One region of the Streptomyces sp. NPDC051913 genome, then DNA from elsewhere that is predicted to be linked to it. Evidence: riboswitches for the same ligand, from Rfam matches in the RefSeq annotation. Region 1 holds a riboswitch; each other region holds the start of a gene.
The links. Region 1 has a riboswitch for cyclic di-AMP ahead of ACIHIX_RS12835 (peptidoglycan DD-metalloendopeptidase family protein). Riboswitches for the same ligand answer to the same signal wherever they lie in the genome.
Positions count from the first base shown of each region.

Region 2: it holds a riboswitch for cyclic di-AMP, as region 1 does, so the genes downstream of both, ACIHIX_RS05950 (M23 family metallopeptidase) here and ACIHIX_RS12835 (peptidoglycan DD-metalloendopeptidase family protein) in region 1, are expected to answer to the same signal.
Region 3: it holds a riboswitch for cyclic di-AMP, as region 1 does, so the genes downstream of both, ACIHIX_RS03545 (NlpC/P60 family protein) here and ACIHIX_RS12835 (peptidoglycan DD-metalloendopeptidase family protein) in region 1, are expected to answer to the same signal.
Region 4: it holds a riboswitch for cyclic di-AMP, as region 1 does, so the genes downstream of both, ACIHIX_RS44000 (M23 family metallopeptidase) here and ACIHIX_RS12835 (peptidoglycan DD-metalloendopeptidase family protein) in region 1, are expected to answer to the same signal.

Region 1 is NZ_JBIUCI010000004.1:34,224-41,601, reverse strand. Features, by position in the region: gene ACIHIX_RS12840 (Tat pathway signal sequence domain protein) at 1-1,049, opposite strand, end outside; gene ACIHIX_RS12835 (peptidoglycan DD-metalloendopeptidase family protein) at 1,302-2,252, opposite strand; cyclic di-AMP (ydaO/yuaA leader) riboswitch at 2,257-2,436, opposite strand; gene ACIHIX_RS12830 (alpha-galactosidase) at 2,733-4,811, opposite strand; gene ACIHIX_RS12825 (tyrosine-protein phosphatase) at 4,990-5,787, shown strand; gene ACIHIX_RS12820 (DUF6126 family protein) at 5,792-5,914, opposite strand; gene ACIHIX_RS12815 (helix-turn-helix domain-containing protein) at 5,911-6,522, opposite strand; gene ACIHIX_RS12810 (aspartate aminotransferase family protein) at 6,589-7,378, opposite strand, start outside.
Region 2 is NZ_JBIUCI010000002.1:127,632-135,009, reverse strand. Features, by position in the region: gene ACIHIX_RS05975 (alkaline phosphatase family protein) at 1-653, opposite strand, end outside; gene ACIHIX_RS05970 (DUF5998 family protein) at 653-1,240, opposite strand; gene ACIHIX_RS05965 (GNAT family N-acetyltransferase) at 1,293-4,109, opposite strand; gene ACIHIX_RS05960 (HPr family phosphocarrier protein) at 4,308-4,589, shown strand; gene ACIHIX_RS05955 (GntR family transcriptional regulator) at 4,728-5,423, opposite strand; gene ACIHIX_RS05950 (M23 family metallopeptidase) at 5,632-6,396, opposite strand; cyclic di-AMP (ydaO/yuaA leader) riboswitch at 6,409-6,571, opposite strand; gene ACIHIX_RS05945 (M16 family metallopeptidase) at 6,775-7,378, opposite strand, start outside.
Region 3 is NZ_JBIUCI010000001.1:766,674-774,051, reverse strand. Features, by position in the region: gene ACIHIX_RS03565 (NlpC/P60 family protein) at 1-16, opposite strand, end outside; gene ACIHIX_RS03560 (hypothetical protein) at 506-859, shown strand; gene ACIHIX_RS03555 (tellurite resistance/C4-dicarboxylate transporter family protein) at 873-1,856, opposite strand; gene ACIHIX_RS03550 (hypothetical protein) at 1,991-2,575, shown strand; gene ACIHIX_RS03545 (NlpC/P60 family protein) at 2,582-3,736, opposite strand; cyclic di-AMP (ydaO/yuaA leader) riboswitch at 3,744-3,915, opposite strand; gene pcrA (DNA helicase PcrA) at 4,156-6,645, shown strand; gene ACIHIX_RS03535 (M23 family metallopeptidase) at 6,744-7,378, opposite strand, start outside.
Region 4 is NZ_JBIUCI010000026.1:93,871-101,248, reverse strand. Features, by position in the region: gene lhgO (L-2-hydroxyglutarate oxidase) at 1-138, shown strand, start outside; gene trmB (tRNA (guanosine(46)-N7)-methyltransferase TrmB) at 280-1,092, shown strand; gene ACIHIX_RS44010 (PrsW family intramembrane metalloprotease) at 1,169-2,503, shown strand; gene ACIHIX_RS44005 (aldo/keto reductase) at 2,510-3,457, opposite strand; gene ACIHIX_RS44000 (M23 family metallopeptidase) at 3,569-4,603, opposite strand; cyclic di-AMP (ydaO/yuaA leader) riboswitch at 4,615-4,772, opposite strand; tRNA gene ACIHIX_RS43995 (tRNA-Met) at 5,077-5,150, opposite strand; gene ACIHIX_RS43990 (alginate lyase family protein) at 5,227-6,441, opposite strand; gene ACIHIX_RS43985 (dihydrofolate reductase family protein) at 6,524-7,378, opposite strand, start outside.

The sequences.
Region 1 (7,378 bases):
TAGCCGTCGGCGTTGGGCTGGGTCAGGGTGTAGTCGCCCCAGGTCGGGATGTAGGCGAGGCGGCCGGCGACCCGGGTGTCCCAGGTCGCGGTGTCGGGCAGGCGCTCACCGGCGATCTGGGCCGCGCGGACCGCCGCCCCGGGGTCGCGCCGCAGTCCGGTGACGCCCTGGACGGCCTCGCTGAACAGGCCGCCGTCGGAATCGGCGAACCGCACATGGCGGTCGTAGGGCTGATCGCTCAGCGGCACGGTGAAGCGCACGCCGAGACCGCGCAGGAAGTCGCCCTCGTCGGAACCCGGCGTCTGCTCGCCGTCCCAGACGAAGGTGTGGACGAGCCGGAACGACTCGGCTCCCGCGAAGAAGGCGAACCGCAGGACGAACGGCAGCCAGTTCCGGCCGCCGTGCCGGTGCCGCCCCTCGACCCGGACGACGGCCCGGACCGGACCGTCCTGCTCCACCTCGATCTTCTCGACCCGGCCCAGGAAGCGGCTGACGTCCGCCCCGTCCCGTACGGACTCCTGCCGCAGGGCGACCAGTTTCCCGTCCCGGGCGATCTCGGTGGAGCCCCGCCGCACGCTCCGTACGACGGTGTCGGACCCCTTCGCGCCGAACACGGCCGTGATCACACCGGTCGACACCTCGACGCGGCCCGCGGAGCGGGTGACCGTGACCTTCCGCTCCGGTGCGGCCGGGGTGCCGGCCGCGAGCTTGTAGGCGGAGGCCTTCGGTGCGCCGGGGGCGAGGGCGTGGGCCGTCCACTTCACCGAGCCGTCGGGCCAGTGGCCGGTGACCCAGCTCTGGACGGGGACGTCGACGCCGGCGGCGGTCGTCAGCCGGAACGGCTGCTCCGGCCGGTACGCCCCGCGCGCCCACGGCACGCCCCAGGTGGTTCCGGCGTGGACGTCGGGCGCCGGGCCCTCCAACCAGCGCAGTTCGGTGTCGTCGGCGTCCGCCGCGGCGGCGGTGCGGGACAGGGCCCAGGAGAACTGGGCCGCGGCGGCCGCGGCTGCGGCGCCCTTGATGACGGTGCGTCGGTCGACGCCGGGCACGGGGACCTCCGGGTGCGGGTGCGGATGCGGACGCGAAGGCGCGTAGAAAGCGCTTGCATCCCTCGGAGATCACTGTGGTCCCACCCTCCCCTCCCTGTCGACGGTTTGGACAGCCGCGCCACAAGACCGCAATGAAGCGATCATGAAACGGCAAGACCCAACACCGAAGGCCGGACCCGGGGATCGGGGTCCGGCCTTCGGTGGCATCGGGGGAGGGAGCGTCAGCCGACGCGGCACCCTCGCAAAGGAGCGTCAGCCGACGGCGACACCCTTCGAGCGGAGGTACGCGACCGGGTCCACGTCCGAGCCGTAGTCCGGCGTGGTGCGGATCTCGAAGTGGAGGTGCGGTCCGGTGACGTTGCCGGTGGCGCCGGAGAGACCGATCTGCTGGCCCTCGGTGACGGTCTGTCCGGACGAGACCGAGAGCGCGGACAGGTGGGCGTACTGCGCGTAGTAGCCGTCGGCCAGCTTGATGACGACCTGGTTGCCGTACGCGCCGCCCCAGCCGGCGGAGACGACGGTGCCCGCGGCCACGGCCTTCAGCGAGGTGCCGGTCGGGACGACGAAGTCGGTGCCGGTGTGGTAGCCGCTGGACCACATGCTGCCCGCCGTGTGGTAGGCGGTGCCGACGGTGGCGCCGGCCACGGGGAGCGTGTAGCCGCCGGCGGTGCTGGTCGACTCACTGCTCTGGGTGGCGGTCGTCGTGTCCGAGGAGGACGAGGACTTCTCGGCACTCGTGGACTTCTCGGTGCTCGCGGACTTCTCCGCGCTCGCCGACTTGTCCGCGCTCGCCGCCGCCTTCTTGCCGAGCGTGAGCTTCAGACCCGGGTGGATGAGCGAGGGGTCGGAACCGACGGCCTCACGGTTGTCCGAGTACAGCTTCTTCCAGCCGCCGGTGACGTTCTGCTCGTCGGCGATCTTCGAGAGGTAGTCGCCCGCCCGCACCGAATAGGTGCGCACGGTAGCGGTGTTCGCGGCACCCTTCTTCTGCGTGGCCTTCTCGGCGACCGTCTTCTCGGCGACCGGAAGGGACTGAACGGCCTTTTCCGAAACCGACTGCGAGACGGACTGCGGGGTGGCCGCGTGGGCGCCGGCGGCGCCCATCAAAGGCAGAGCGAGAGCGGCGCCGCCGGTACCGGCGACGGCGATCGAGCGGGTGAGGCGCTGGGACTTCGGGCGGCGGTGCTTACCCTTGGCGGGCATGGCGAATTCCTCTCCGGCGCCTACGAGGTGAGCTGTCGGGTGCGGACTGGAGATGCCCGGGCGCACCGAGGTGCGCCTTAACCCCAAGCCTGTTCCGGAAGACCGGTCCAGGCACTTGTACCTGTGGGTCCCCCGCTCCTGCCGTTCACGGGTGAGTTGTGCGGATTCCGGGCGGCGGCAGGATTGGGCGTCCGTCCGGATTGGTGGCGAACGTAAGCGAGGAAGACGCAAAGGGACAAGTAAGGGGTTCCAGGACGATTGCATTCCTCTTGATCCGCTGTGAATTTCCCGCTCACCCTCCGTGCATCAGCACCGCTTCCCGGAAGGCAAATCCCCAGCAATTGGAGGCGCATTACGTGAACATGACGGGCGACACAGGGTCACCGATATGACGCTCCTCACGTGCCGTTCGCACAGCTTCCCTTATTCCAGAGCGAGTTGGAATGAAGGCCACCCAAGCCACCAATTCGGACAGAAAGCTCAGATGCGACGCAGTCGGAGAACTGCCGCATCCAGATCGCCCCGCAATCCCACCCGTAGGCCGTGATGCTGCAATACGGCCCCTCTGAGAATTTCGCCCGTTTCGAGGCATTCATACGACGCAGTGGGGTCGAGGCCCCGCAGCCGCAGCGCCGGGACGGGTTCGCCGTAGTGCTGCGCCTGGAGCCAGGCGAGGACGACGGTCTCGCCCCCGAGGACGTACTGCACGGCGCTCAGTCCGCCCTGCGGAGCCCGCAGCCGGTACTGGTCGCCGCGCTGCACGAGCGGCCGGATGCCCTTGTAGAGCTCCACCCACTCGCGGGCCTCGGCGAGCTCCTCCTCCGTCCACCGCGTGAGGTCGCCGCCGACGCCGAGCACACCGGCCATGGCGCTGACGAACCGGAAGCGCAGCGAGCTGACCCGGCCGTTGAGCATGGCGTTCGGACTGTCGGTGACCCACGCCGCCATCGCGCGCGCGGGATGGAGCTGGCTGAAGCCGTGCTGGATGGCGAGCCGGTCGAGGGGGTCGGTGTTGTCGGAGGTCCACACCTGGTCCGTGCGGCTCATCACACCGAGGTCGATCCGGCCGCCGCCGCCCGAGCAGGACTCGAAGGCGACGCCGGGGTGGGCGGCCCGCAATCGGTCCAGCAGGGCGTAGAAGGCGTGCACATGGTCGACCCAGAGCCGCTGCGGGTAGGGCTCGCCGGGCCAGCCCGCGTCCGTGAAGCAGCGGTTGAAGTCCCACTTCACATAGTCGATCGGGGCGCTGGACAGCAGGGCGTCGAGCTGCCCCCAGAGGTACTCCTGGACGTCCTCGCGCGCGAGGTTCAGGACCAACTGATTGCGTAGTTCCGTCCGCTTTCGTCCCGGCTGGAACTGCGCCCAGTCCGGGTGTGCCCGGTACAGGTCGCTGTCCGGGTTGACCATCTCGGGCTCGACCCAGATGCCGAACTGCATCCCGAGGGCGTGCACGGAGTCGGCGAGGGGCTTCAGACCGCCCGGGAAGCGGTCGCGGTTGACCGTCCAGTCACCGAGTCCTGCGCGGTCGCTGGTCCGGGCGCCGAACCAGCCGTCGTCGACCACGAACAGCTCGACGCCGATGGCCGCGGCCCGCCGTGCGAGGGCCTCCTGCTGTTCCTCGGAGATGTCGAACTCGGTGGCCTCCCAGGAGTTGAACAGCACCGGCCGGTCCTGCTCGGCGTCCGGGATGACGTAGGCCCGCTGGTAGGCGTGCCACGCGCGACTGGCGCCGCCGAAGCCGCCCTCGCTCCACAGACCGGCGAAGACGGGCGTGGTGAACGACTCGCCCGCCGTCAGCCGCAGCAGCCCCGAGTCGTCGTGTCCGGCACCGCCGGTGATCTGCACGCGCGCGTCGGGAAGCTGGGCCACCGCGATCCGCCAGGAGCCGGACCAGCCGAGGGCACAGCCGTAGACCTCGCCGCGCTCCTCGGTGGCGTCGGAGTCGAGAGCGACCCAGGGCAGGTGCTGATGGCCGGTGTGGCCGCGGCGGCTGCCGATGACCTTCTCACCGTAGGTGAGGGGGGAGCGTACGAGTCGGGACTCGGCGGCCCAGCGGCCGTGCAGCTGGGAGAGCCGCCAGTCCTCGCGGTCGGGCAGGGTCCAGGTGGCGGAGTCCGCGCGGAGCAGCTCCAGGGTGTCCGACCCCTGGTTCTCCAGGGTCGTCCAGCGCTCCACCACGTCGCCGCGCATCCGGTAGTGCAGCGTGACGACGAGCCCGTCGTCACGGAACCGCAGCCGCAGCTCATCGGCGTCGGCGTCGGTCTCGTACGTCTCGAAGCTCCACTCGGTGCCGCGGCGTTCTTCGGTGCGCACCGACAGCGCGGGCCGGACGAAGCGGGGACCGCCCTCGACCGGGTACTCCTCGCGCCCGTCGAGCGGGGACTCGAAGGGCCAGTAGTCGGGCAACGGCCGGACCGCGAGGGCCTCGGCGTCGGCCAGCGTGATCGCCGGCCCCCAGTGCAGATGCAGCAGCTCGTCGGCCTCGGTGAGGTGGACGGCGTAGCTGCTGGCCGGCCCGGTCAGGAGCCAGGTGCGGCCGTTGGGGGCGATCTCCAGCATGGAACCTCACAGATGCGAACAGGGTCGAACAGTGGTACTCAAGTACCAACATCATCAAGGCCCGGGGGCCCTGGATGCAACGCCTGTGGACAACTCATTGCCCCAGGAACCCATGTCGTATCGTCGAAGCGTGCCCGTCGGCGAGCCGCGGCGACGGGGCCGACTGCGAGGAGCCCCCGTGACGCAGCAGATCCCGTCGACCGAGCCCGAGCTGACCGGAGTCCGCAACTTCCGCGACGTGGGCGGCCTGCCGACCGAGGACGGCCGACGGGTGCGGTTCGGGGTGCTGTTCCGCAGTGGCCATCTGGCGCACGCGACCGACGAGGACGCGGCGTTCCTGGACTCCCTGGGGCTGCACACGATCTTCGACTTCCGCAACGCGTCGGACCAGAAGCTGGAGGGTCCCGACGTCGAGCTGGCGGGGGTGCGCAATGTCAACCTGCCGCTGAGCGACCCGGCCGACGGTTCGGAGTTCTGGAAGATGGTGCGGGACGGCGAGATCGAGCAGCTGCGCGAGATCCTCGGCGACAACAAGGCGGCGAACCGGATGATCGCCTCGTACCGGAAGATCGTGAAGGAGCGCACCGCCGAGCACGCGCGCGTGCTGCACTCCCTCGCCGATGACGATGTGCCCGCGCTGATGCACTGCGCGGCGGGCAAGGACCGCGCGGGCCTGTCGATAGCGGTGACGCTGCTGGCGCTGGGCGTGGAGCGGGAGGCGATCGTCGCCGACTACCTGGAGTCGAACGCCAAGCACCGTCGCTACAAGGTGCACCGCAGCAGCAGCTCGGCCGCCGCCTACTCGCCCGAGGTCATGGAGCTGCTCGCGCCGCTCTTCGACGCGCGCGCCGAGTATCTGGAGGCCGCCTTCGAGACCATCGAGGAGACCTGGGGCAGCGTCGACGCCTATCTGGAGCAGGGCCTCGGCGTCACCGCGGAGATGCGGGAGCGGCTGCGCGAGCGCCTCCTCGACTGACCGTTCACTGCCCGGCGCCCACCTCGAAGAGCAGGTAGACGAAGGCCGCGAACACGTGCCCGACGGCGATGTAGATGATCAGCCGCACCCACAGGGCTCGCGGGAACTTCTCCTCCATGTCGGTCATGGCATCTCTCCAGGGGTGGGGCCCAGGCACAGGGTGGCCGTGGGGCTCTGCAACAGGGTGTGGACGAACAGCAGCTCGGTCCCGTCGGGGTCCTGGGCCGCGATGCGGTGCGGGGTGAGCGAGTCGAAGTGCGCGCTGTCGCCGGGGCCGAGGTGGTGCGTCGTGTCCCCGAGGCGGAGCCGGAGTCGTCCGCGCAGCACGTACAGCCACTCCTCGCCGGGATGCACCCGCACGATGTCGCCCTGTGAGCCGTACGGCACCTGCACGCGCAGCGCCTGCATGCCGCGCCCGGCGGCACCGGCCTGCCAGTAGGTCCAGCCGCCCGCGGCCGTCGGTTCCATGTCGGCGGCGCGCACCACGGCGTCCCGCTCGGCGACCGTCTCGCCGAGCAGTTCGGAGACCGTCGTACCGTAGATACGGGCGAGCGCGAGCAGCATCGGCAGCGAGGGCTGGCGCTGTCCCGTCTCCAGCCGTGAGAGGTGGGCGGGCGACAGCCCGGCGGCCCGGGCCGCGGCCTCCAGGGTGAGGGAGGCGCGGCGCCGCAGCGCACGGAGCTGCGGCGCGACGACGGGCAGGACGTCGGCCGGCTCTGATTCCGGAGAGCTCATGCTCCCCATTCAGCCCGACGCTTGCCTCCAGGGCAAGTTTCTTGCCTCAGAGGCAAACCGCTCCGGCTATCGGTTGGCCACCGCCTGCTTGACCAGCGTCTTGCCGAAGTCCCACATCAGCCCGCCCCCGCTGTGGGCGTCATCCATGATCTCGGTGAACGCCTCGACGAACCGGTCCACGTCCCGCTCCCCCACGGTCAGCGGCGGGATCAGCTTGATCACCTCCAGGTGGTCGCCGGAGACCTGCGTCAGAATCCGGTGCCGCTGGAGCAGCGGTACGACGACCATCTGGGCGAACAGGCCCTTGCGCGCGGCCTGGAGCATGGTCCACCGGCTGCGCAGTCCGAGCGACTTGGGCCGCCCGAACTCGATGCCCACCATGAGTCCCCGGCCGCGGACGTCGGCGAGCAGCTCGTACTTGTCGACGAGTGCGGCGAGCCGGGACCTGAGGAGGTCACCGGTCACCCGGGCGTTGGCGACGATCTGCTCGTTCTCCATCACGGACAGGACCGCCAGGCCCGCCGCCATGGCCTGCGCGTTGGACCCGAAGCTCGCCGAGTGGACCAGGACGCGGTCGATCGACGAGTAGACCTTCTTGAAGATCCAGTCCTTGCCGAGCGTGGCGCCCACCGGGACGTAGCCGCCGGACAGCGCCTTCGCCACGCACACCAGGTCGGGCTCGACGCCGTCCTCGTGCTGGTAGGCGTAGAAGTCGCCGGTCCGTCCGAGCCCGGTCTGCACCTCGTCCGCGATCAGCAGCGCCTTGTGCCGGTGCAGCAGCTCCTGGGCGGCGCGCAGATAACCCGGCGGGCTCTCGTGGACGCCCTTGCCCTGGATCGGCTCGACGATCAGGGCG
Region 2 (7,378 bases), on a different contig from region 1:
TACGTGTAGACCAGCGCGCGGTCGGCGGCGGCCAGCTGCCCGGCCGCGAGGTCCATACGGTCCTCGCCGGACAGGCGGCCCAGGAACGTGCCGCCGCTCAACGCCACCTTGGTCAGCGGGGTGTTCTCGAACGTGGGCGACGACACCTGGGCGGCGTGCACCCCCGCGTCGTGGGCCAGCTGGAAGATCGTGGGGTACGGCTGCCACGCGCGCGGCTGGGTCCACGGCTGCCAGCGCAGCTGGTTCATCAGCTCACCGGTGTCCGGATTGCGCACGGTGTAGCCGGGCAGCCCGTGCGCGCCCGGCGGCAGTCCTGTGCCGACGGAGGCGAGGGAGGTCGCGGTCGTCGCCGGGTAGCCGGCGGTGAGCGGGCGGCCGGTGCCGCCGCGGGAGCTGTCGAGGAGTGCGGTCATGAAGGGCGCGTCCTCGGGGTGCGCCCGCAGCTGCTCCCAGCCGAGGCCGTCGATCAGGAACACGCAGTTCCGGTCGGCGGGGGCCAGTTCCGTGATCGTCGCGGTCGTCCCGGGCACGCCCATGCCCGCGGCCAGCGTGGGCAGGAGGTCGGCGAGGGAGCCGCTGCCGTACTGCGGCAGGGGCGCGGAGTCCACGGCGAGCGGTTCCGGGTGCGGGTCCCAGGCGGTGGGCTGTGCCATCAGCGGGTGATGTCCGCGGTCGCCTCGGAGAGGGACTGCGCGAAGGCGAGGGCCTGGCGCACCGTCTCCGGGCCGTCCCCGGCCTCGCTGACGCGCAGGCTGAGGTCGTCCGCCGTCGAGTTGCCCGTGTAGCCGTGGTCCGCCTCGCAGTTGGGGTCGCCGCAGGCGGCGGGCTCCAGGTCGATGCGGGAGACGGCGCCCCAGCCGATGGTCAGGACGACCTCGCGGGGCAGGGTGCCCGGCTGGTACTGCTCCGGGTTGGCGACGACGCGGCTGAGCACGACCGACGAGATCCGGCCGAGCTTGACCGACTCGGTGGAGGTGGTCGCGTACGGCGTCGGGGACGTGGTGTCGGCGGCCTGCTCGTCGGTGTGGCTGACGATGAAGCGGTGCTCGGTGAGGACGAGCACGGTCACGTGCCGCCGCACCTCGTTCTGGTCGAACGTCGTCTCCTGGTGGACCAGGTACGACCGGATGGGCTCGCCGCCCACGGCGGCCTCCACCGCCTCGGCCACGAGGGCCGGGTAGTAGCCGCTGCGCTCGATCGCCGCGCGCAGCCCCTGGGTCGTCGTACTGGTCTTGGCCATGACGTCCATCCTACGGGGGTGCACTGACTGCGAGGCACCGCTCACGAAGGTCTCAGTAGGCCGGCAGCGTCCGTGGGCCCAGGTCGTCGCGGGCGGGCGGCGGCGCCAGCCGGACGGACGCGCCGAGCACGCTCAGGCCGTGCGGGGCGACGACGACCGGTTCCAGGGTGACCGCGACGACCTCGGGGTGGTCGTCGACGAGGCGGGACACCCGCAGCAGCAGTTCCTCCAGGGCGGCCGTGTCGACCGGCGCCGAGCCGCGCCAGCCGAACAGGAGCGGTGCCGTCCGGATGGACCGGACCAGGGTGGCGGCCTCACGGTCGGTGACCGGGATCAGCCGGTGCGCGGTGTCGCCGAGCAGCTGCGAGGCGGCTCCGGCGAGCCCGAAGGAGAGCACGGCGCCGGCCGCCGGGTCGATGACGGCCCGTACGACGGTGTCCACGCCGCGCGGGGCCATCCCCTGCACGACCGGGCGCAGCTCCTCGGGCGCGCCGAACAGCTCGGTCAACTCGGTGTACGCGCGCCGCAGTTGTTCCTCGTCGGCGAGGTCGAGCCGGACGCCGCCCAGGTCAGCGCGGTGGCGCAGGTGGGGGGCGGTGGCCTTGAGGGCGACGGGGTAGCCGAGGGTGCGCGCGGCGGCGGCCGCGTCGTCGGGGGTGGGGGCGGCGAGGGCTCGGTGGACGGGGATGCCGTACTTGCCGAGGAGGTCGCAGGTCTCGTCGGCGCCGAGCGTGAGGCCCTGTCCGCGCGCGAGGAGGCCGTCGATGAGCCGGGCGGCGCCCTTCTCGTCGATGGCGGCGTCGATGGACTCCGGGACCTTGCCGGGGTCGGCCGCCTCGCGCCGCCACTGGGCGTACTTCACTGCTTCGCCGAGGGCGCGGACCGCGCGTTCGGCGGCGGGGTAGGCGGGGATGAGGCGGGGGCCGGCCTTGGAAGTCTCCTCGGGGTCCTTGGCGGCGAGGCGGTCCAGGGCACGGAAGGGGTGGGACGCGCTCGGTGTCGCGGCCTGCGGTGCCGTGCTGGTCGCGGCGGAGAGAGCCTCGGCCAGCCCGCCCAGCTCCACGTGGACGACGAGGACGGGCTTGCCGGGCACCCGCTCGGCCGCCGAGCGCAGCGCCTCCGCGAGCGCGGCGTCGCCGGCGGCGCCCTCCCCGACCGCCGGTATCGCGGTCACCACGACCGCGTCGCACGTGTCGTCCGCCAACGCGCGCGAGAGCGCGGCGTGGAAGTCCTTCGCCGAGGCGGCCGTCGTCAGGTCCAGCGGGGGCAGCGGCCTGAGCCCCTCGGAGAGGCAGGCGTCGTAGGTGAGCAGTCCGAGCGACTCGGAGTTGCCGAGGATCGCCACGCGCGGGCCGCGCGGCAGGGGCTGACGGGCGAGGAGCAGGCCGGTGTCGACCAGCTCGGTGATGGTGTTCACGCGGATGACGCCGGCCTGCCGCAGCAGCGCGGACACGGTGGCGTGCGGCAGCCGCGTGGCCCGTACGGCGTGCCCTTGAGGGGCGGAACCGGCGCCCTGGACCACGACCAGCGGCTTCGCCGCCGCGGTACGGCGGGCGAGGCGGGTGAACTTGCGGGGGTTGCCGATGGACTCCAGGTACATGAGGACGACGTCGGTGTCCGGGTCGTCGTACCAGTACTGGAGGACGTCGTTGCCGGACACGTCGGCGCGGTTGCCCGAGGAGACGAACGTGGAGACGCCGGTGACCCCGGTGACGCCGCCGCCGCGTCGGTGCAGTCGGGACAGCAGGGCGATGCCGATGGCGCCGGACTGGGCGAACAGCCCGATGCGGCCGGGCCGTGGGGTCTCGTTGGCGAGGGAGGCGTTGAGCCGGACGTCCGGGTTGGTGTTGATGACGCCGAAGGCGTTGGGGCCGATGATCCGCATGCCGTACGCGCGCGCGTGCCGGACGAGTTCGCGCTGGCGCTCGCGTCCCTCGGGGCCGCTCTCGGCGTATCCGGCGGAGATCACGACGAGGCCCTGCACTCCGTGTTCGCCGCACTCGGTGACGACCTCGGGGACGTGCTCGGCGGGCACGGCGACGACCGCGAGGTCGACGGGGCCCTCGATGTCGCGCACCGAGCGGTGCGCGGGGATCCCGTCGAGCTCCTTGTCGGTGAAGGCCTTGTTCACGGCGTACAGGCGGCCGGTGAAACCGGCCTCGCGGATGTTGTCGAGGATGCTGCGGCCCACCCCGCCGGGGGTGCGGCCGACGCCGACGACGGCGACCGAGCCGGGCTTGAGCAGCCGCTCCACGGACCGGCCCTCCGCTCGCTGTTCGCGTGCGTACTGCACGGCCATCGAGCGGTCGGTGGGTTCGAGGTCGAACTCCAGGCGCACGACGCCGTCCTCGAAGCTGCGCTTCTGGGTGTACCCGGCGTCCATGAACACCTTGATCATCTTGGTGTTGGCGGGCAGCACCTCGGCGGCGAAGCGGCGGATGCCGCGCTCGCGGGCGACGGCGCCGATGTGTTCGAGGAGGGCGGAGGCGACACCGCGTCCCTGGTGGGCGTCCTGGACCAGGAAGGCGACCTCGGCCTCGTCGGAGGGCGCGGTCGCGGGCATTCCGTCGGCGCCGATGCGGTCGTAGCGTACGGTGGCGATGAACTCGCCTCCGACTGTGGCGGCGAGTCCCACCCGGTCCACAAAGTCGTGGTGCGTGAAGCGGTGGACGTCCTTTGCGGACAGGCGCGGGTAGGGCGCGAAGAAGCGGTAGTACTTCGACTCGTCCGAGACCTGCTCGTAGAAGCTGACCAGGCGCTCGGCGTCATCAACGGTGATGGGGCGGATGCGCGCGGTGCCGCCGTCGCGCAGCACCACGTCGGCCTCCCAGTGGGAGGGGTACTCGTGCCGGTCCGACGAGGTCTGCATGGGCCCCAGAGTACGGCTCGCGTACGACAACGGCGCGAGGCAGTCTGTGGAGAGCGCGACAGGATCGCAAGAGGACGGAAGCCGGACCGAGGCCGCGGTCCGACGACTCACCCCGGAGGGGACGAAGGTCCGCTCCGGAGACACTTCACGTGTGGGAAACTGGTCTAGACAACCCTGAACACCGAAGGGCAGCATCACATGGCTGAGCGCCGCGTCAACGTCGGCTGGGCCGAGGGCCTCCACGCCCGCCCCGCTTCCATCTTCGTCCGGGCCACCACGGCCTCCGGTATCCCCGTGACGATCGCCAAGGCCGACGGCAACCCCGTCAACGCGGCCTCCATGCTGGCGGTCCTGGGCCTGGGCGCCCAGGGCGGCGAGGAGATCGTCCTCGCCTCGGACGCCGAGGGCGCGGACGCCGCCCTCGACCGTCTGGCGAAGCTGGTCTCCGAGGGGCTCGAGGAGCTTCCCGAGACCGTCTGATTTATCGGGGCCGGTTGAATCACGGCACCACTGAAGGGCTCGTCCGAGTTTATCGGGCGAGCCCTTTCCAATTCCCTCGCACGGGCAGCAGAAATTCTCCCCCGCGAATTACTTCCCTCTTTGTATACGGCTCTCGTGTTAATGCCGCAGGCTCGTCATGTTTACGGGAGGTTGCGAGTTCCTCACACGGTCGGCCCGATCTCCCGCGGCGCGGAATCGGAGCCGGTGCGCGGCGGTCGAGCGCTCGGTGTGCAGCGCGGTGACCGTACGCGCGCGTTCCCCGTCGCCGCGCGCCACGGCGTCGACGATCGCGCCGTGCTCGGCCCAGGACTCGGCGGGGTTGGCGGGCGCCTCGACGGTGTACATCCAGGAGATCTTGTGGCGCAGCTGGGTCAGCATCGAGGTCAGCGCGGGGCTGCCGGAGGCCTGCGCGAGCGTCTCGTGGAACCAGCCGCCCAGGGAGCGCAGATCCTCGCTGTTGCCCCGCCTGGCCCGCTCCTGCCCCAGCCTGACCAGGCCGCGCAGGACCTTGAGGTGTGCCTCGGTGCGGCGCTGGGCGGCCCGGGAGGCGCCCAGCGGCTCCAGGAGCATCCGCATCTCCAGCAGGTCGGCGGCCTCCTGCTCGGTCGGTTCGGCGACGCACGCGCCCGCGTGCCGCCGCGTCACCACGAAGCCCTCGGCCTCCAGCGTGCGCAGGGCCTCCCGGACGGGGACACGGGAGACGCCGTAGCGGCGGGCGAGGAGTTCCTCGGTGAGGCGGCTGCCGCGCTCGTGGACACCGGAGACGATGTCGTCCCTGATCGCGGTGCATACCGAGTGCGCCGGAATACGCATGACCGACCTCCGTCTTAATCCCCGTGAAACGTCGATGATTGACGTGTGTTCAGTGACTCTATTGCAAAGAACGGGAATTTCCGATGGCGGACCGGAATCCATGGATATTTTTTGGACAGCCGGGTACCGAAAACGGCGAAACCCCGGCTCGGGTGAGCCGGGGTTCCGGGAGATCCTGCGATCCGTCGTCAGACGTTCACACCGGGCGTCAGACGTTCACACCGTGCGAGCGCAGGTAGGCGACGGGGTCGATGTCCGAGCCGTACTCGGCGGTCGTCCTGGCCTCGAAGTGCAGGTGCGGGCCGGTGACGTTGCCGGTCGCGCCGGACAGGCCGATCTGCTGGCCCGGGGTGACCGTCTGGCCGACCGAGACCCCGATGGACGACAGATGGCCGTACTGGGTGTACGTGCCGTCGTTCATCTTGATCACGATGTTGTTGCCGTACGAGCCGCCCCAGCCGGCCTCGACGACGGTGCCCGAGCCGACCGCGTGGACGGAGGTGCCGCTGGCGGCGTGGAAGTCGACCCCGGTGTGGCTGCCGGAGGACCAGACGGCGCCGCCGGCCTTGTAGCCGGTGGAGATGTACGAGCCCGAGATCGGGGCGACGAAGGAGTTGAGGCGCTTGCGCTCGGCGGCGGCGCGGGCGGCGCGCTCCTTGGCCTCGCGCTCCTTCTTGGCCTTGGCGGCGGCCTTCTTGCGGGCCAGCTCCTCGGCCTTCTTCTGCGCGGCCTCCTCGGCGGCCTGTTCCTGGGCCTCGGCCTGGGCGTCGATCTGGTCGGCGACCGAGTCGCCGATGGTGACGACCGGGATGAGGCCGGTCTGCTCGGCCGCGGGCTCCGCGGCGAGGGCCGGGGCGGCGAGGGTGCCGATGACGCCGGTGGTGGTGAGCGCCGCGATCCCGGCCGCGCGGGCGGTGGAGCGCTTCATCCGGCTCGGGGCACGATGCTTCCCGGTGGGGCGCGTGAACGCCATGTAGTGGCTGGTCCTTTCCTTCCCTCTCGCCTACCGGGTTAGCTGACGGGTTCGGAGCAGGAAGGTCTCCTACGGACCCCCTCGCTGACGCGCGGGCGTCCGATTCACCCCAGGGACTGCATGGGTCCCCGGCTCCCCTGGCTCGCGCCGTACGGGGACTCGGCGATGGCTGTCCGGTGCCGCGGGCGCGGCGCACTGCGTGACGAACAGCCCGGACGACGCTAAGGGGGGCCACTTTCAATCCCCAAACAGATCAGGCAGTTTGTAGCGCATCCCACAGGGCAAACAGGCAACCAGCCTGCAATTCATTCATTATTCGGACATTAAGGGGCCCTGGTGACGCTTCCGTCACCAGAGCCCCTTCACGCGCGTGTGCTTCTACTCGGCCGACACCACGGTCACTTCACCGATGCCGAGAGCCTCCACGGGCTCCTTGATGGCCGCCGCGTCGCCGACCAGGATCGTCACCAGACGGTCCACCGGGAAGGCGTTGACGGCCGCCGCGGTGGCCTCGACCGTGCCGGTCGCGGCGAGCTGCCGGTACAGCGTGGCCTGGTAGTCGTCGGGCAGATGCTGCTCGACCTGGTCGGCCAGCGTGCTCGCCACGGCCGCCGCGGTCTCGTACTTGAGCGGTGCCACACCGACGAGGTTCTGCACGGCGACGTCGCGCTCGGCGTCGGTGAGTCCCTCCGCGGCGAGGGTGCGCAGCACCGTCCACAGGTCGTCGAGGGCGGGGCCGGTGTTCGGGGTGTCGACGGAACCGCTGATGGCCAGCATCGCGGCACCGGTGCCGTCCGGGGCGGACCTGAGGACCTGCCCGAACGAACGCACGCCGTAGGTGTAGCCCTTCTCCTCGCGCAGGACGCGGTCCAGGCGGGAGGTGAGGGTGCCGCCGAGGCAGTAGGTGCCGAGCACCTGCGCGGGCCACACGCGGTCGTGCCGGTCGGCGCCGATACGGCCGATCAGCAGCTGCGTCTGGACG
Region 3 (7,378 bases), on a different contig from region 1:
TGCGGTGCGCTGCCACGTGGACTTGCACGTCCTTTCGTACGACCGCCTCGACCGGAGGAGCCGGTGGTGGCCGCCCCGGGCCGTCACCGGCCGCGCCGACGCCAGGGGGAGCGTCGTACGGCCGCCCGGGGCGGTTTACGCGTCCGGCGGCGGCCCGCACAGGGGGAGCGGGCCGCCGCCGGACCTTCTCGGCGGTGGTGATCGACTGCCGCCCCTGGCCCGGGCGGCGGTGGGGAGCCGGTCACCTGGTGGAGGACGCTAAACCTGTGTGTGTCGTGGGGGTAACGGGTTGCGCGGAACTGCTCCCAGGCGGCCGCCGGTTGACCGGATACGACCATGAGCCCGTTGCCTCGCCGCCGACTTCGCGCGGGGTGATGACCGAAGTGCGGATTTCCCGATATGGGTGGGTCGCCGAGTGCTATGGCGCATATATGCAAGTCCGCCAGAGGTGGGTGACGGGGCGGTCCAGGGTTACTCAAGGGGGCCTGAAATAGGCTCCGGGCCCATGGACGTACTCATCTCTGTCTTCCTCGTTCTGCACTTCGTCGGCATAGTCGTGCTGCTCGGCGGCTACCTCACCCAGGTGAAGGCGATGAACCAGGGGACCGCCCGATTCAACCCGCTGATGCTCCGTGGCGCGCTGGCCATGCTGGGGACCGGCGTGCTCCTGGTCGCCCTCAACAAGGCGGACGACCAGTCCCTCAACAGCGTCAAGCTCGCCGTGAAACTGGCCGTGCTCGTCGTGATCCTCGGCCTCGTCTATGTGAAGCGGGACGAGGAGCGGGTGGACAAGGCGCTGTTCAGCGCGGTTCCCGCACTCGTCGTGGTGAACATCCTCATCGCCACGCTGTGGAGCTGAGGGCGCCAGGGGCTCAGGGGGTCCGCAGAGCGCCGACGCCGGCGCGAGCCGCCACCACGGCCCCCGCCGCGACCGCCAGCCACACCGCCACGGCGATCCACAGCAGCACCTCGCCGGGCGTCCTCAGCCAGGACACCTCCAGGGCGGCGGCGACGGACAGCGTCGCCACCGCCGTCATCCCCATCGGGAACACGGTCGCCCAGCGGCGCGCGTCGTAGTGCGGGCGCCGCCACCCGATCTCGGCGAGCAGCAGAACGACGTACCAGGACAGGTCGAGGACGAGCAGAGCGAGGGTCACGGCACGCAGGACGCCACGGTCGTCGTCGTTCCACAGATACAGGCGCGCGCTGTCGGCCGCGATCAGCTTCGAGCCCGCCAGCGCCGAGATGGCCATCGCCCCGCCGGCCACCCAGTGGTCCCCGGCGCCCTGCGTGACCTGGCGCAGATCGAAGTGGGCCAGGGCCAGCCCGTAGGCCACCAGACCCAGCCAGAACATCACCAGCGCCGCCCGCGCGAGCCAGGACGTCGGCAGCGCCCCGGCCAGCGTCGCGCCCAGTACGGCCAGCCCCTGCGTGGCGACACAGGCCAGGAACACCGCCCCGGGCATCCGCCGCTTCCAGTGCCCGACCACCAGCACGATCAGTACCGGCCACAGCAGCGTCGACAGCGCCAGCAGCGCCTCGGCGAGGGTCTGCCAGCCGAGCGCGGAGAAGCGGGTGCCGAGCACGGTGGTCGCCGCGACGGCCGTGAGCGCGCCCGGCGTCTCCGCCTCCGTCACCCACCGCGACCGCTGCCACAGCAGTCGTACGACGAAGTCGGCGGCCAGCGCCACCCAGGCCACGCTCGCCAGCGCCAGCGCGACGCGGGACACCCCCTCGTACCCCGTCAGATGGAGACCGATCGACAGGATTCCGGTCGCCATCACCGCGGAGCCCGCGGCGGGCGGCCGCTGCGCCCACCAGGTACGGAGGGGGGAGGTACGGGGTGTATCGGGCATGGGGTGATGCTATGGAGCGGGGTGGGGGTTGAGAGCGGGGCACGCGCGCGTGGGGGAGAAAAACGCGCGGGGTGAGGGCAACTGAGTAGTTGCGCTCATGACAGGGGGAGAGGGGGGTGGGGAGACTGCGGCACATGTCCTACCGACGATCAGTCGCCCTGGCCGCCCTCGCTGTGCTCGCCCTTGCCGCCTGCGGAAGCGAACGAGCCGGGGAGCAGTCCGCGGGCGCGCCGACGCCCACGCCCTCCTACCCGCCCCCGCCCACATGCGCCCAGGCCGCCGAGACGCCCCCGCCCGCGCCCTCCTCGCCCGTGCCGAGCGCGACCACCTCGCGGGGCGAGGGAGCCGGAGACCAGCCCCCCAACTACGCCGACAACCACGCGTACCGCATGCAGGCGTCCCTCAGTGCCGAACGCGAGGCCAGTGGACTGGCCTCGGCCGGGCTCATCCGCAAGGAACTGGAGAAGGTGCGGGCGGCAGGCGGGGCGGGGGCCTACGGGGTCTACGGGGACGAGCGGGTCGAGGCGGCGCTCCAGCGCCTCGGCTGCGGACCGGAACACGGGGTCTTCGTCGGGAACGGGTTCTACGCCGTCTACACCGGCCTCGCGTGCGTGTCCGGGCGGGTGACCGCGGACGAGCTGACCACCGAGGTGCACGGTGTCTACGCCGAGCCCCAGCCCGGGGCGGGGCCCTGCGTAGAGAACCGCGGAGGTCACTGACCTGCGTCAGGCCGGGCGGACCACACTGTGGATCGCCGACTCGCCGTCGTAGTAGATCGACTCCTCGCGGACGTACGCCCCGGGCTTCGGCGCGTGGATCATCATGCCGTTGCCGATGTAGATGCCGACGTGGCTGACATCGTCGTAGAAGAAGACGAGATCGCCGGGCCGGGCGTTGGCGAGGGAGACCGTGGTGCCGAAGTTCACCTGGTCGTAGGTGGTGCGGGGGAGGGAGATGCCGGCGGCGTTCCAGGCGGCCTGGGTGAGGCCGGAGCAGTCGTAGGAGTCGGGGCCGGTGGCGCCCCAGACGTACGGCTTGCCGATCTGGGAGCGGGCGAAGGCGAGCGCCTTGTCGGCCTTGGTGGCGTACGAGGAGTCCGTGGAGGTCTCCGAGGACGAGCCGCTCCCCGTCTCCTCGGCCGCCGCTGCTTCCTGCGCCGCCTTCTGCTCGGCGGCCTTCTGCTGCTCGGCCAGCTCCGCGGCCTTTCGGGCGGCCTCCTCCTGCTTCTTCTTCTCGATCGCCGCGAGCCGCGCCTTCTCCTCGGCGGTCAGCTGCGACAGCAGCTCGCGCGCGTCGGAGAGCTTGCGCTGGACGGTCGCCTTGGCGGTCTTCAGGTCGCTCTGCGACTCGGTGAGCGTCTCCAGGCTCTTGGTGGCCTCCTGGCGCTTCTTCATCGTCGCCGACTGCGCGCTGACGTAGTCGTCGACCGCGCCCTTCTGACGGTCCGTCATGCGACCCATCAGCTGCGTCTGGTCGAAGTAGTCCTGCGGGGTGTCCGCGAGCAGGAAGGTCGCGGTGTCGGGCGCGGAGGCGCCGGTGCGGTACTGGGCCGCGGCGAAGGAGCCGAGCTCCTCGCGAGCCTCGTTGAGCTTCTGGGTGCGCTTGGCGACGTCGTCGAGGAGGGTGTCGACCTGCTCGCGCTGCTGTGCGGTCTTCTCCTTCGCCGAGTTGTACTTCTCGGTCGCCGACTCCGCCTGCCGGTAGAGGTCGTCGACCTTCTTCTCGACTTCCTCCAGGCTCGGCTTGTCATCGGTCGAGGGTGCGGCGGTGGCCGTCTGGGAGAGCAGGGCCACGGAGGTGAGGGCGGCCGTTGCGAGCGCGGGGGTGCGTATGCCTGCTACGCGCGTTCCCGCAGGACGCGGCTTTGCGTGCGACGCCAAGGGAGGCGACTCCTTCCACGTTCCGCCTACCGAGTTAGCTGTCGGGTTCGGGCGGGTGGTTCGGAAGGTGTGCCCTACGGCCGCTCCCGGGAGGGAGTCGGGCCGATTCACCCCAAGGTCGGTGTGGGTCCCCGGCTCCGGCTGCCATGGCGGCGCACCGGACTCGGCGGAGGCCGCGCGGCCCGGCGACGTTCGCCGGTGGGGGTCGTACGGCCTGTCCGGCACGGTAGCCAACTGGTGTGGCCCCTGTGAAGGTTGATGTCCGATAGGCCCGATACATTTTCGTGACCTTGGGTGGCCAGAGGAGGCGATCACTCGATTTCTCACGGAACGTGACGAGGTGGTCCTGGAGGGTGAGAGGGTCCGACTTCTCGGGGCGGCGGCGGGCTGTCAGTGGGGAGCCCTAGACTCGGAGGGCGATGACAGGCCTCTTTGACGACAGCTTCCTGGCGAACCTCCAGGCCCCCCAGGGGCACGAGGAGGAACCCCCGCCGCCGCCCGAGGACGAGCAGGATCACGGGCCGGGATCCGAACCCGTTCCGGACGATCTGTTCGGCGGGAAGTTCGACGTGCCCCCGGACCGGGACGCCTACTACCGCGACGGCGCCCCGCGCCCCGCCCTGGACGCGGCGGCGCTGATCGAGGGGCTCAACGAGAACCAGCGAGCGGCCGTCGTCCACTCCGACACCCCGCTGCTCATCGTGGCCGGCGCCGGCTCCGGCAAGACGCGCGTGCTCACGCACCGCATCGCCTACCTGCTGGCCGAGCGCAGCGTGCACCCGGGCCAGATCCTCGCGATCACCTTCACCAACAAGGCCGCGGGTGAGATGAAGGAGCGCGTCGAGCAGCTCGTCGGCCCGCGCGCCAACGCGATGTGGGTGATGACCTTCCACAGCGCGTGCGTGCGGATCCTGCGGAGGGAGTCGAAGAAGCTCGGCTTCACGTCCTCCTTCTCGATCTACGACGCCGCCGACTCCAAGCGCCTGATGGCCCTCGTCTGCCGTGACCTGGACCTCGACCCCAAGCGCTTCCCGCCCAAGTCCTTCAGCGCCAAGATCAGCAACCTCAAGAACGAGCTGATCGACGAGGAGGACTTCGCAGCCCAGGCCACCGACGGCTTCGAGAAGACCCTCGCCCAGGCCTACGCCATGTACCAGTCGCGGCTGCGCGAGGCCAACGCCCTCGACTTCGACGACCTGATCATGACGACGGTCAACCTGCTGCGCGCCTTCCCGGACGTCGCCGAGCACTACCGCCGCCGTTTCCGGCATGTGCTCGTGGACGAGTATCAGGACACCAACCACGCGCAGTACGCGCTGGTCAGGGAGCTGGTGGGTACTTCCGAGCACCCGGTCGACGTACCCCCCAACGAGTTCGACGTCCCGCCCGCCGAACTCTGCGTCGTCGGTGACGCCGACCAGTCGATCTACGCCTTCCGGGGCGCGACGATCCGCAACATCCTCCAGTTCGAGGAGGACTACCCGAACGCGACGACGATCCTGCTGGAGCAGAACTATCGCTCCACGCAGACCATTTTGAGTGCGGCGAACGCGGTCATCGAGCGCAACGAGTCCCGCCGCCCCAAGAACCTGTGGACCAACGCGGGCGCCGGCGCGCGCATCACCGGCTACGTCGCGGACACCGAGCACGACGAGGCCCAGTTCGTCGCCGAGGAGATAGACCGACTGACGGACGCGGGCGACGCGAAGGCGGGCGATGTCGCGGTCTTCTACCGCACCAACGCCCAGTCCCGAGTCTTCGAGGAGATCTTCATCCGCGTCGGCCTGCCCTACAAGGTCGTCGGCGGTGTCCGCTTCTACGAGCGCAAGGAGGTCCGGGACGTCCTGGCCTACCTCCGGGTCCTCGCCAACCCCGAGGACTCGGTGCCGCTGCGCCGGATCCTCAACGTCCCCAAGCGCGGTATCGGCGAGCGCGCCGAGGCGATGATCGACGCCCTCTCGCAGCGGGAGAAGATCAGCTTCCCGCAGGCCCTCAAGCGCGTCGACGAGGCGTACGGCATGGCCGCGCGGTCGACCAACGCCGTGAAGCGGTTCAACGTGCTGATGGAGGAGCTCCGTACGATCGTCGACTCCGGCGCGGGACCGGCGACGGTCCTGGAGGCGGTGCTCGAACGCACCGGCTATCTCGCCGAGTTGCAGGCCTCCACCGACCCGCAGGACGAGACCCGGATCGAGAACCTTCAGGAACTCGCCGCCGTGGCACTGGAGTTCGAGCAGGAGACGGAGGAGGGTGAGGAGTCCCCCGGGCTCGCCGCCTTCCTGGAGCGCGTCGCGCTCGTCGCCGACTCCGACCAGATCCCCGACGAGGACGAGGACGGCTCGGGCGTCATCACCCTGATGACTCTCCACACCGCCAAGGGACTCGAGTTCCCGGTCGTCTTCCTCACCGGCATGGAGGACGGCGTCTTCCCGCACATGCGCTCCCTCGGCCAGACCAAGGAACTGGAGGAGGAGCGGCGCCTGGCGTACGTCGGGATCACGCGCGCGCGGGAACGGCTCTATCTGACCCGCTCCTCACTGCGCAGCGCATGGGGTCAGCCGTCGTACAACCCGCCCTCACGCTTCCTGTCGGAGATCCCGGAGCAGCACGTGGAGTGGAAGCGCACGGGCGCGACCGCCGCTCCCGCGGGCCCCGTCTCGGGTGTCGCGTCCTCGCTGTCGTCCTCCCGCTCCTCGGCGCGCGGTGCGTCCGGCTTCGCCACGAGTCGTGCGTCTGACAAGCCGGTTGTGTCGCTGGCCGTTGGTGACCGGGTTACGCATGACCAGTTCGGGCTGGGCACGGTCATGGCGGTGAAGGGCACGGGTGCGAACGCGGAGGCGACGGTCGACTTCGGCGAGGCCAAGCCGAAGCGGTTGCTGTTGCGGTATGCGCCGGTGGAGAAGCTGTAGTAGTCCGCTGCGGGGCGGTGGGGGCTGGTCGCGCCCCGCGGCGGAGCCGCTGATCGACACAGCCCCGCGCCCCTGAAAGCCAAAAGCGGGCGTTGCGCCTACGTGGGATCCAGGCCGTGGCTCCTCAGCCACGGCAGCGGGTCGATCGCCGAGCCGCCCGCCGGGCGCACCTCGAAGTGCAGGTGCGGGCCGGTCGAGTTGCCGCTGTTGCCGCTGTACGCGATCGGGTCGCCGGCCTTGACCGTCGTACCGGAGGCGACGCGGTAGCTGGAGAGGTGGCAGTACCACGTCTCCGTGCCGTCCTTCGCGGTCACGATCATCATGTTGCCGTAGGCGCTGTTCCACTGCGTCCGTACGGTGCCGTCGGTCGCGGCCATCACTGTCGTGCCGTACGAGACGGGGAAGTCGATGCCGGTGTGCACGGACATCCAGTTGACGCCGGCCTGACCGTAGTAGGCACTGAGGCCGTGCTGGGCGACCGGGAGGGCGAACTTGGGGCGCAGCCGCTCCTTGCGGGCCGCCTCCTCCGCCGCCTTCTTCTTCTCGGCCACCTGCTGGGCCTTGAGGTCGATGCGTTCCTGCGTCCGGCTGGCCCGATCGGCGAAGTCGTCGGCGCCCGCGGAGAGTGACTCCAGCTGGGTGTCCAGCTTGTTGTTCGCGGCGGACGGCTTGACGGACTTGGTCGTGGCGTCGGACGCGCTCGCCGAGGTGTTCTTGTCGTCGCTCAGGCCGC
Region 4 (7,378 bases), on a different contig from region 1:
CTGGTGGATGACTTCCTGATCAAGGAGGGGGCGCGGACGGTGCATGTGCTGAACGCGCCTTCGCCTGCGGCGACGGCCTCGCTGCCGATCGGGCGGGAGGTGGCGAGGCGGGCGTTGGCCACGCTGGGCGAGGGCTGAGCGGGTGCCCGGCGTCGCTGTCGGCCGGGGGAGGGTTTCGCTCGCCCGCGCCGCGGGGTGCCGCCGCGCCCACCCGTGCCGCCCGAGCGGCACGACTGCCCGCAGCCAGGACGGGGAGACGCACGTAAAATCGACCCCACTGTGTCTGACTCCCGCAACGCCCCCGACGCGTCCCAGCCCTCCCACACTCCCGGTGTGTCCGTCCGGCACACCCGAGGCAAAGGCGAGCCCCGGTTCCCCGATGGGCCCAAGCCCGATCCCGCCGGGTCGCACTTCGAGCGGCGGATCCGGAGTTTTCAGCCGCGGCGCAGTCGGGTGACCGCAGGGCAGGCCGACGCGTTGCAGCGGCTGTGGCCCAAGTGGGGGCTGGACATCGACGGGCAGCAGGTCATCGACCTCGGTGAGCTGTTCGGCAACACCAACCCCGTCGTCCTGGAGATCGGGTTCGGCATGGGTGAGGCCACCGCGCAGATGGCCGCCGCCGATCCCGGCACCAACGTCCTCGCCGTCGACGTGCACACCCCCGGCCAGGGCAATCTGCTGGGCCTCGCCGACCAGGGCGCTCTGGCCAACGTCCGGGTGGCCAACGGCGACGCCATCATCCTGCTGCGCGAGATGCTCGCCCCCGACGCCCTCGACGGACTGCGCGTCTACTTCCCCGACCCCTGGCCGAAGAAGCGGCACCACAAGCGGCGGCTGATCCAACCGGAGTTCCTCAGCCTCGCCGCGACCCGTCTCAGGCCGGGCGCGATCGTGCACTGCGCGACCGACTGGGAGCCGTACGCCGAACAGATGCTTGAGGTGCTCACGGCGCACCCCGACTTCGAGAACACCCAGGCGGACGGCGGTTTCGCGCCGCGTCCCGACTACCGGCCGCTGACCCGTTTCGAGGGCCAGGGACTGGACAAGGGACATGTCGTGAACGACCTGTTGTTCCGCCGCGTACAGCGATGAAGAAGCAGCGACGAAGAAGCAGGACAGAAGCGAGCGAGACAAGCACCGCAGCCACCCCCCTCGTAAGGTCGATGCCGTGGCCACCTTTCCCCCGTACCCGACGCACCCTCCCACCGGCCCCGCCGGCGGTGCGCTGCGGCACGCGCACTGGTGGCAGCGGAACTGGGTGCGGTACGGCGCTCTGATCACCCTGCTGGCGCTGTCCGGGCTCGTCATCCTCGCCCTGGTGCGGGAACAGACCGGCACCGAGGGCTTCCTGGTCGGCCTCGGCCTCGCGATCCTCCCGGTGCCGCTGCTGATAGCCGCGTTCCGCTGGCTTGACCGCGTCGAACCGGGCCCCTGGCGCAATCTGCTGTTCTGCTTCGCCTGGGGCGCCTGCGCGGCGGCGCTGATAGCGATCGTCGCCAACAGCTTCGCCACGCGATGGATAGCGACGGCGACAGCCGACCCGTCCAGCGCGGACACCCTCGGGGCGACGGTGATAGCGCCGGTCGTGGAGGAGTCGGCGAAGGCCGCGGCCGTGCTCCTCGTGTTCCTCTTCCGCAGACGGGACTTCACCGGGATCGTCGACGGCGTGGTGATAGCCGGGGTCACCGCCACCGGCTTCGCGTTCACCGAGAACATCCTCTACCTCGGCACCGCCTTCGGCACCGACCAGCTCACCGGCGACCGCGGCATCGCCTCCGTGACCGCGGCGACCTTCTTCGTGCGGGTCATCATGTCCCCGTTCGCGCACCCCCTGTTCACGGTGCTCACGGGCATCGGCTTCGGCATCGCGGCCCTGTCCGCCGACCGGCAGCACGTCCGCCGGGTCCTGCTCCCCCTGTCCGGCCTGGTGCTGGCGATGGGCATGCACGCCGTCTGGAACGGCTCGTCCACCCTCGGGGAGTACGGCTTCTTCGCCGTCTACGCGGCCTTCATGCTCCCCGCGTTCGGGCTGCTGACCTGGCTGGTCATCTGGACCCGGCAGCGCGAGCTGCGGACCGTCCGCGAGGAGCTGCCCGCCTACGCCGTGACCGGCTGGCTCACCCCCGCCGAACCCTTCGCGCTCGGCTCGATGCGGGCCCGGCGCATCGCCCGCCAGTACGCCCGCCACCACGCCGGAAGGCCCGCGGCGCGCGCGGTGGCGCAGTACGAGGCGTACGCGACGTCCCTCGCGTTCCTGCGGCACCGCGGGCGCCGTGGCCGCGCCGGTGCCGACTTCGTCGTACGGGAGCGGGAGTTGCTGCACGAGCTGTGGGCCCGGCGCGAGGTCGCCCGCCCCGCGCTGGACCACGCGGCCCGTGTGACGGCACCGCCGGTTCCGGTGGTCCCGGCGCCCTGGCCGATGTACGGGGTGTACGGGTACGGGCAGCAGCCGGCGCCGTACTCCCAGCCGGCGTATCCCGCGTACAACCCGTACCAGTCCTGACGAGGGTTACGCCGACGCCTCCGTGAGCCGCTCCACCTCCGCGTCCGTGAGCGTCACCTCCGCCACCCGCACCAGCGCCGGCAGCTGCTCCACCGTGCGGGCCGAGGCGATCGGGGCGGCGACCGTCGGCTGGGCGGCGAGCCAGGCCAGGGCGATCGTGGCGACCGGCACGCGGTGGTCCTCGGCGATGTCGTCGAGGGCGGCGAGCACCGAGCGGCCCCGCTCGGTCTCCAGGTGCTTGCCGGCGCCCGCGGCGGCCCGGGCGCCCTCCACCACCTCGCCCTCGCGGTACTTGCCCGTGAGGAACCCGGACGCGAGCGAGAAGTACGGGACGGCGGCGAGGCCGGTGCGCTCCGCCAGGTCCTGGAGCTCACCCTCGTAGGTCGCGCGCGAGACCAGGTTGTAGTGCGGCTGGAGTGCCACGTACCGGGCCAGGCCCTCGCGCTCGGAGAAGGCCAGCGACTTCTCCAGCCGCTCGGCGGAGATGTTGGAGGCGGCGATGTGCCGCACCTTGCCCGCCCTGACCAGTTCGTCGAGTGCGCCGATGATCTCCTCGACCGGCACTTCGGGCTTGTCGAAGTGGGTGTAGTAGAGGTCGATGTGGTCGGTGCCCAGGCGGCGCAGGGAGGCGTCCGCGGCGGCCTTGATGTTGGCGGCCGTCAGGCCCTGGTACTCCGGGTGCTGGCTGACCTTCGTGGCGATCACGACGTCGTCGCGGTTGCCGCGCGCCTTGATCCACTTCCCGATGATGGTCTCGGACTCACCGCCCGAGTTGCCCTCCACCCACGCGGAGTAGGAGTCGGCGGTGTCGACGAAGTTGCCGCCCGCGGCGGCGTAGGCGTCCAGGACGGCGAAGGACTGTGCCTCGTCGGCGGTCCAGCCGAAGACGTTGCCGCCGAGGGAGAGCGGGAAGACCTCGAGGTCGGACGTGCCCAGCTTGCGAAGAGAAGTCATGTACGGGATCAACACCCGTACCGGAAGCCGATATTCCGGACACGGAGAACCGGCAGCCCTGACGTCGGGGGGTGAGCGTCAGGACCGCCGGGGTTCAGAAGGAGACCCGCCTCAGGGAGTGAGGCCCTTGCTGCGCAGCCATGCCATCGGGTCGATGCCGGTGTCCGCCCCGCCGGGGTGGACCTCCAGGTGCAGATGGGCCCCGGTCACGTTGCCGGTCGCGCCCACGCGCCCGATCACCTCACCGGTACTGACCTTCTGGCCGACGCTGACGCTGATCGAGGACTGGTGGCAGAACCACAGCTCGGTGCCGTCGTCGAGGGTGAGGATCGTGCGGTAGCCGTAGGAGCCGGCCCAGCCGGCCTCCGTGATGGTGCCGCTGTGGATGGCCTTGATCAGCGTGCCCGTGGGGGCCGCGAAGTCGAGACCGGTGTGGTAGCCGGAGGACCACAGCGAACCGGCCTGACCGAAGGTCGAGGTGATCGTGTACGAGGAGGTCGGCAGCGTGAACTGCTTGGCGAGCTCGGCGAGACGCTTGGCCTCGGCCTCCTTCGCGGCCTTCTCCTCGGCGGCCTTCTTCGCCTCGGCGGCGTCGTCGGCGGCCTGCTTCAGCGCGGCGGCCTCGGCCTTCGCGGACTGCTCGGCGACCTCGGCCTCGGCGGCGAGCTGGACCTTGTTGTCGACCTGGTTCTGCTGACTTTCGGCCTGCGCCATGATCCGGTTGCGCAGCGCCTCACCGGCGTCCGAGCCGCTCTCCGCGGTCTCCGTGGTGCTGGTGGCCAGGCTGCTGAGCGCGGTGGCGGAACCCTTGGGGGCCTCGTCGTCACCGCCGAAGACGCCGCCCACGGAGGGCAGGTCGGGCATCGAGATGGAGACCGGCGGCTTGCCGGTGTTGGCGCTGGCCATACCGCCCGCGCCGACGGCGGCTATGACACCGACGCCCAGGACGGTGGAGCTGCGGGCGAGTCCCCCGCCGCGCTGCTTGGCCACCCGGTGCTTGCCGCGAGCCGGCCGGAGGGAGTCCTCGGTGGGATTCCAGACCTCCTGCGGACCCTCGTCGTGGTGGTAGCTGCCGTAGCCGAAGGCATCGGTGCTGCGCTGGCTCGGCACATACGGGGCCTCGGGGGCAGGCCGGTTTGACGCCACGTGGGCGTGCTCCTTTCCTTCCTTCTCGCCTACCGGGTTAGCTGACGGGTTCGGAGCAGGAAGGTCTCCTACGCGCGTATAACCGCCGTGCTGCCACGGCGACTTCCGCGTGATTCACCCCAAGTTGGTGGTTCCCCGGTTCCCTTGCGGGATTCGGCGCGTGCGCACGGAGCCGACTCTTGTGACGGCTGGGACGACCGCGCTGCGTTATCGAACGTTAATAGACCCGGGGTGCTGATTCCAAGCTGTTCCGCTTGATCATTAACCTTTTTCAGCAGGACGTAGGGGTCATGGCCGGTGAAAAACGGGCGAGTTGACCCGACCTCAGGAAGCTCACAGGTACTGACGGTATGTCAGTTGTTATGCGGAGGGGGGTCGAGCGATCACCCGCCGTGACAACTGCCGCGTGAGGGGAAACGACCCGGAAACGACTCAGGGCCGGAATCCATTAGATTCCGGCCCTGGGCCATCAGTAGCGGGGACAGGATTTGAACCTGCGACCTCTGGGTTATGAGCCCAGCGAGCTACCGAGCTGCTCCACCCCGCGGCGATGACTCAATAGTACGCCATCCGCGGGGCTGCTCGCGCACGCATTACCCCTGGGCCCGCTCGACCTGTGTTTCTCAGTCGGCCGGGTTGCCCGCGTGGGTCAGGGTCTCCCAGGAGACGAAGAGGTTGTCGGTGCCTGCCGGGCGGGTCTCCTCCGCGAGTTTGCGGGCCGCCGGGACGGAGAGGCCGAGGCGGCCCTCCAGGTGGTTGAGGGCGACCTCCAGGTCCGGGCCCATGTTCCGGTCCACCTTCCCGCCGCACAGCCACGCGGGCGCGGACTCGCCGGCCTGGTAGCGGGCGTGGAAGGCGAGGGTGCTCTTCAGCCGGTCCTTGATCTCGCCGTAGAGGTCGATGCCCTGGTGCCAGGCGGTCTCGGCGATGTGGGCGGTGGCGGCGACGGAGTAACCGACGTGCTTGAAGTTGCGGCAGGTCTCCTGGGACATGCCGTCCTTGTACGTCTTCTGCCCGAACCAGTACGTCGTCAGCTTCTGCGGTGTGGTGATGCTCGCCCCCTTGGGGGTGAGCGGCAGCGTGCCGTCCTCGGCCAGGTAGAAGTAGGCGGGCACGCGCTCCCGGAACCGTTCGAGGGCGTGGTCGAAGGCCCTCCGGTCCTCCAGGAAGACGGCGATCCCGATGGCCGCGTCGGTCATCACGAGGTCCCAGTTGCCGTTGTAGTCGGGGACCTTGCGGGTCACGGTCGGCAGATACGCCGTGCGCAGCATGGTCTCGAACCGCGCGACCCGGTCCGCCGGCCAGCCCGCGCCGGGGCTGTGCCGGACGATCTCGGCGGCCCGGGCCCAGGTCGACCCGGCCCACCCGGTCTGGAGCCCGGCGTCCTCCTCGGTGTGCCGGCGCATCTTCGCCGACCAGGCGTCCAGGATCTCCCTGGCCTTCAGGGCGTGCTGCCGCTTGCCGGTGATCCGGAAGAGGAGGGCCTGGGTGTAGGCGGCGATGGCGTCCTCGCGCTCCTCGACACAGCCGTGCGCCGGGCGGTCGGCGTGGTCGCCGCCGGGGCAGTCGACACTCGCGTACGGCTCGGGCTCGTACTTGTACGCCCCGTACTTGCTGTCCCGCATCCCGAGGTACGCCTTCAGCCACGGCTGCTTCCCGGCGGTGACGTTCTTCCTCACGGCCGCCAACTGCGCCTCGCTGACGAGGACACCGGGGTGGATGAAGGCGGCGTCCGCGGGGAGGGCGCGGGCCATGGTGCGGGTGTCGGCGCCGGTCGTCCCGCAGGCGGTGGCGAGGAGGGGGACCAGCAGGAGAGCGGCGGTACGTCGGGACCTCATAGGGGAAGCGTGGCCCGGGGGGTGTCGGGGCGCAGGATCTGATGGGCCGATAGGAGTCGGCGTGGCCCGCGGCGGCGCGAACTCACCCCAGCAGATGCAGGTTCGGCGCCTTGGCCCGCTCCTCGTACTCCGGCAGGACGACGACGTCCACACCCGCCGACGACAGCAGTCCGTTGCCGTCCGCCGCCGTCACGAACGTGTCCGGCTCCCGCCAGCTCGTCACCACCCGGCGTACCCCGGCGTCGAGGATCAGCCGGGCGCAGGGTGCCGGGCGGGAGGCGCGGCGGGCGCACGGTTCGAGGCTGCTGTAGACGGTCGCCGACGCCAGCCGGGGGTCGTCCGCGCCGATCTTCGCCAGCGCGGCCTCCTCCGCGTGTACGACGGGGTCGGCGCCCTCCCTCGAATATCCGCGGGCGAGTTCCGTTCCGTCGGCGGCGACCACGACCGCGCCGACGCTGAAGGCGGTCCGCGAGGGCGGACAGAGGGCGGCCAGTTCGCAGGCGAGGCGGAGCCAGTGGTGGTCGGCGGGCGTGGCGAGCGGGCCGGTGCCGGGGGCCGTGGGCTCGTAGCGCATGAGGACCACGTCCTCGATCTGCCGGGTCTCCACCAGGCGCAGGCGTCCGTCCTGGTAGCCGCCGGGGCCGAAGAGGCGGGGGGCCTCCGGGGTGCCGACGAACAGCGGGGCGAGGACCAGTTGGAGTTCGTCGGCGAGGCCCTGCTGGAGGAGCTGGGTGTGGATACGGCCGCCGCCCTCGACCATGAGGCGGTCCACGCCCCGGGCGGCGAGGTCGGTGAGGAGGCGGTGCCAGTCGATGTCGGGGCCGAGGGCGGCCACCTCGGCGGCGAGGCCGTGCGCCTTGGCCCGGTCGGCGCCCTGGTCCGTCGTGTAGACGAGCTTGTCGCCGCCCGTGTGCCAGAACCTCGCCTCCGGGTCGAG